DNA from 2 places in the Solibacillus sp. FSL W7-1472 genome. Region 2 is predicted to be linked to the other one. Evidence: predicted binding sites of a transcription regulator. Region 2 holds the regulator's gene; the other holds the start of a gene.

Region 1 (2,411 bases), 580 kb from region 2:
GAACAGTGTAAACCGTATCGTAAACTGTGAAACGGCCAACTTAAATAAAACAATTGGCGCTGCATTGAGGCAAGTGGAAAATATCCGCTATATCGATAATGCGGTAGGGCTTGATCAGCTGCCGGAAAAACTGAGGGAAATTGCACGTCTTCGTGTAGAATATCAGGACGTGACATTAAAAGAGCTCGGTGAAATGGTTTCAACTGGCGTTGTCAGTAAATCAGGTGTCAATCATCGTCTGCGCAAAATCGATGAAATCGCGGATGCGCTCCGTCGTGGAGAGAATATTTAAATCCACTTGCGCTTATGGAGCACATACGTCATGGCGTAATAGAAAAAATTGGTAACGATTTCATAAAAGATGTTTCCAATTGTTGTTCTTTTCGGACAATTTCGTTAAGATAAACATAGAAGCGATGAACGGTTGTGAAAGGGAGTATTTCAAGATGATTGAAAAACAAGTAGAAGTAAAGTTAAAATCGGGCTTACAAGCAAGACAGGCGGCTTTGTTCGTCCAAGAGGCGAATCGTTATAAAGCAGACGTCTATTTACAAAAGGATACGAAAAAAGTGAATGCGAAGTCGATCATGGGCATTATGAGCCTTGCCGTTGCAAAAGGCACGGTTGTCACATTATGGGCAGACGGCCATGACGAAGAAAAAGCAATCAACGCATTACAACTACTTATTGAAAAAGCGGATTAAGACAAAAGCACAGCCAGTTCAGTTTATATGAACGGCTGTGCCTTATTTTTTAAAATACAAAAAAGCATACAAGATGAATCTTGTATGCTCGAATGGATCGATTATTTTAATTGGTTACGCTCATAAATTTTATCGATAAGACCGTATTCCAATGCTTGCTCTGCAGACATGAAGTTGTCACGATCTGTGTCGCGTGCTAACGTTTCGTAATCTTGGCCACTGTTTTCAGCCATGATGCGGTTTAGTTTTTCACGTAAGTGTAAAATACGTTTTGCAGCGATTTCGATTTCTGTTGCTTGACCTTGTGCACCGCCAAGTGGTTGGTGAATCATTACTTCTGCGTTTGGTAAAGAAACACGTTTGCCTTTTGCACCAGCAGAAAGCAGGAATGCACCCATTGATGCAGCCATACCGATACAGATTGTTGATACATCAGGTTTGATGAAGTTCATCGTATCGTAGATCGCCATACCTGAAGTGATAGAGCCACCTGGTGAGTTGATATATAGGTAGATATCTTTATCTGGATCTTCAGCTTCTAAAAATAATAGCTGTGCTACGATTGAGTTCGCAACATTGTCGTCAATCCCACTACCTAATAAAATGATGCGGTCTTTAAGTAAACGTGAATAAATGTCATATGCACGCTCGCCGCGGTTTGTTTGTTCAATAACTGTAGGAATTAAGTTCATTGAAAAATCCTCCCTTTGTTAAAGCTTATATTCGATTACTTTTGCTGAAAATGACAAATATTTCAGCTGTAAACCTATCATACACGTATTAGTCAGTTATGGTCAAATATAAACTCTGATTTTTACAGTTGAAAATAAGGTGTTCCATCTGTATAATGAAAAAAGTTGCACATATTATTATTTATATGTCCTCGTGGTGTAATGGATAACACTTCAGATTCCGGTTCTGAGGCTGGGGGTTCGATTCCCTCCGAGGGCGCTTTCTTTTTAAAGATTATTACTGATCTATATAGAGTTAAAATAATCTTTCTCTTCCATTTTTCTACAGTTTATTTTTGGCGCTACACTATAAATTTCCTAAACCATTCTAATTTAAACGCTCTTCCTATAAAAAATAAAATTCTTTATTAAAAATCACAATTTATACTTGAATTATATGTGAAAAATTAGTACATTATTAAATGTTGTGTTTTCACAAAACTAGTTAGATAGACTATATTATCATGTCCTTTAGGGGGCACCATTTTACTGTTTTAATATACGTTTCAATATCAATTGCAAAAAATCATCTGAGGTTTTTTTGCAATAGAGAATGAAGTTTTATTAGGATAAAAAGAATCACTGTACCGGTTCTTTTTATCCTTCATTCGTTCTCTACCTAAAAATAATAATTCAAGGCTGCATCAGAGGGAGTTCCTCTTGTGCAGTCTTTTTTGTTTTGAATAAAAATTACCTATCTAATTGACATATATTTTAAATAACAGGGAATATATGTAATGGAATTAGAGTCCTTTTGAAGAGGGAAATACAATAATGAAATAGTAATAGAGTGAATAAATATTAAAATATATGCAAATATACCGTTAATTTTGTTATAATAATTCATCATACTGCAATAATAATCAATTTTTTAAAAATTAAATGTTGTATATTAATTGCGGAATTAATATAATTGAACATGTTATTAACAAAAAAACTACTACATCCAGGAGGATATTCATAATGAGTACTAGAA
Region 2 (2,411 bases):
TTTACAGTAATTTGTATATGAGGTAATATAATAACTAATTAAAATGGATGCAGTAAATAGTGAAAGGCGTTGTATTAATGAAGTTTCATAAAGGGCGTTTGAAATTTGTTATACCATTGTCACTTGGGGTGGCGATCGCATCGTATATTATGCTTGTAAACAATTATGCAGAAGTAGGCGACCGTGACCGGATTTTAATAGTTATAGGAGCAACCATCTTAACGGCGATTATTTCCTACTTCTTATTTCCACAAGAAGGGGACAACCCGAAAGATAGAGGCCCATATTGACCAAATACAGAAATGACCGGAAATCTCGAAATAAAAATTCGGGATTTTTTGCCCTCTCTATGAAACTTTTACGAATATTATCCGTAAATAAGCTAATAAACTAAAGTGAGGTTGATAACAAATGGAATCTAAATGGTCGAAAATCATCATTCATGCCAGTGCATTCTTTGCGCCGTTCCTAGTACCGATTCTGTTTTTCTTAATAAGTTCTGAAGATGAAGTAAAGCGTACCGCGATTCAAGCATTGCTTTTCCAAATCGTATTCGGTATCTTCATAGCGATTGCAGGTGTCCTTTCAGTTATATTAATTGGTTTACCATTCCTGTTAGTATTTTTAGCCATCTTCTGGATTGCACCGATCATCGGTATTGTTAAAGCATTGTCTGATCAGCACTGGAATTATCCAATCGTCGGACGCTGGGTATAATTTATCCTCGTCTTGGCAAAGTTTATAAAAGCGGTAAGGTTTGTTTAAAAAACACCTTACCGCTTTTTTACATAAATAGGGATTTATTAATGTGAAAATAGGGAAACCTAAAACAAGAGTGATTAGTTGCATTTCGAAAAATAAATATTGTATATTTAAGTCAAAGATAGTCAAAGTCAGTTGATGAGAGGTGAGAGACAGCATGAGGAATATATCTGACATAATTGAAGGGTATTTGAAGGAAGTTATTGAATTAGAGGGACAGGGACATATTGAAATAAAGCGAAATGAATTAGCAAAGCAATTTGCCTGTGCTCCTTCCCAAATCAATTACGTTATCAATACGCGTTTCACGACCGAGCATGGCTACTATGTAGAGAGTAAGCGGGGTGGTGGCGGTTATATTCGGATTTTGCGTGTAACAATCCACTCTAAGAAAAATTTACTGGACGAAATGGAAACACAAATAGGTAACGCCATAGCCCAAACTAATGCTGAGCGTATTATTTTCCGTTTATTGGAAGAGGATATCATTACAGAGCGAGAAGCAAGCATTATGAAGGCCGCTTTAGATCGTGTCACATTACAGGTAGCTTTACCGTTGCGTGATCAGCTAAGAGCGCGGATTATGCACGCAATGCTACAAACGATTTCTTTTGAAAAGTAGAGGTGGATTATTATGATATGTGAGCATTGTAAACAGCGTCATGCCAATGTTACCGTTACTCAAGTTCACAATGGTCAAAAAGTCGAGCGTCACTACTGTGAAGTATGTGCAACTCAATTTCATCCATTTCAATTTGACGTAAATGAAGAGCCTGCATCTCTTCAGCAGCTTATTTCAAATTGGTTTAATTTTGTACCTGTGAATGCAAAGAAAGAAAGCACGACAACAAATACTGCCAGCCCAAAATCCTGCCCATCCTGTGGATTTACGTACCGACAGTTTTTAAAGCAAGGCAAATTTGGATGCGGTCAATGTTACGAAACATTTAGTGAGCAATTACCACAGCTACTTGAACGTCTGCAGGCAGGTACTCAGCATGTAGGATATGTGGAAGAAGGACCTTCAAAAGAAAAAGTGGAACAACAAATCCAAGAGCTCCGTTCATCACTGCAGCAAGCAATTGAGGAAGAGCGTTTTGAAGATGCAGCGTCCATACGTGATGAAGTTAGGGAATTGGAAAGTAAAATAAAACAGGAAGGTGAGGGGAACGCATGAACATCGAGCATTTTTTAACGAATGCCAGTCCCAGCTGGATGCAGCACGAAAGCGATTCAGATATCGTCATTAGCACGCGCATTCGGCTTGCTCGTAATATTGCCAATACTCGATTTCCGATTAGTTTTACAGAACAGGAAGCACAAATGATCGAAGAAAAAATGATGCAGTCATTATTATCTTTAGATGACAACCCGTATCAGTTTTCTTATTTCCAAATAAAAGATATGCCCGTTTTACAACGCCAAATTTTAGTGGAGAAGCATTTGATCAGTCCGAATTTGGCACGAAGAAAAAAAATTGGATCATTTTTTTTAACAAAAGATGAATCCATTAGCATATTAGTAAATGAAGAGGATCATATTCGTATACAGAGTCTTACGCAAGGAATGAATTTAAAAGAAGCATTTGATAAGGCTCGTAATATTGACCGCTACTTAAGTAAGTCAATTAATTACGCATATGAAGACCG

Evidence for each region. Region 2 encodes CtsR, which represses protease genes until heat stress. Its sites were predicted from a motif close to ATGGTCAATAAAGGTCAAACA; they were not measured.
Region 1: a site for CtsR is predicted at 1,485-1,505, ahead of clpP (ATP-dependent Clp endopeptidase proteolytic subunit ClpP). Genes of this name have one in related genera too.

Annotation. Positions count from the first base shown of each region.
Region 1 is NZ_CP150208.1:3,277,943-3,280,353, reverse strand. Features, by position in the region: gene whiA (DNA-binding protein WhiA) at 1-292, shown strand, start outside; gene MKY07_RS16385 (HPr family phosphocarrier protein) at 447-704, shown strand; gene clpP (ATP-dependent Clp endopeptidase proteolytic subunit ClpP) at 806-1,396, opposite strand; tRNA gene MKY07_RS16375 (tRNA-Arg) at 1,584-1,655, shown strand; gene MKY07_RS16370 (basic amino acid ABC transporter substrate-binding protein) at 2,399-2,411, shown strand, end outside.
Region 2 is NZ_CP150208.1:3,858,682-3,861,092, reverse strand. Features, by position in the region: gene MKY07_RS19350 (hypothetical protein) at 78-290, shown strand; gene MKY07_RS19345 (DUF4870 domain-containing protein) at 412-717, shown strand; gene MKY07_RS19340 (CtsR family transcriptional regulator) at 920-1,384, shown strand; gene MKY07_RS19335 (UvrB/UvrC motif-containing protein) at 1,397-1,939, shown strand; gene MKY07_RS19330 (protein arginine kinase) at 1,936-2,411, shown strand, end outside.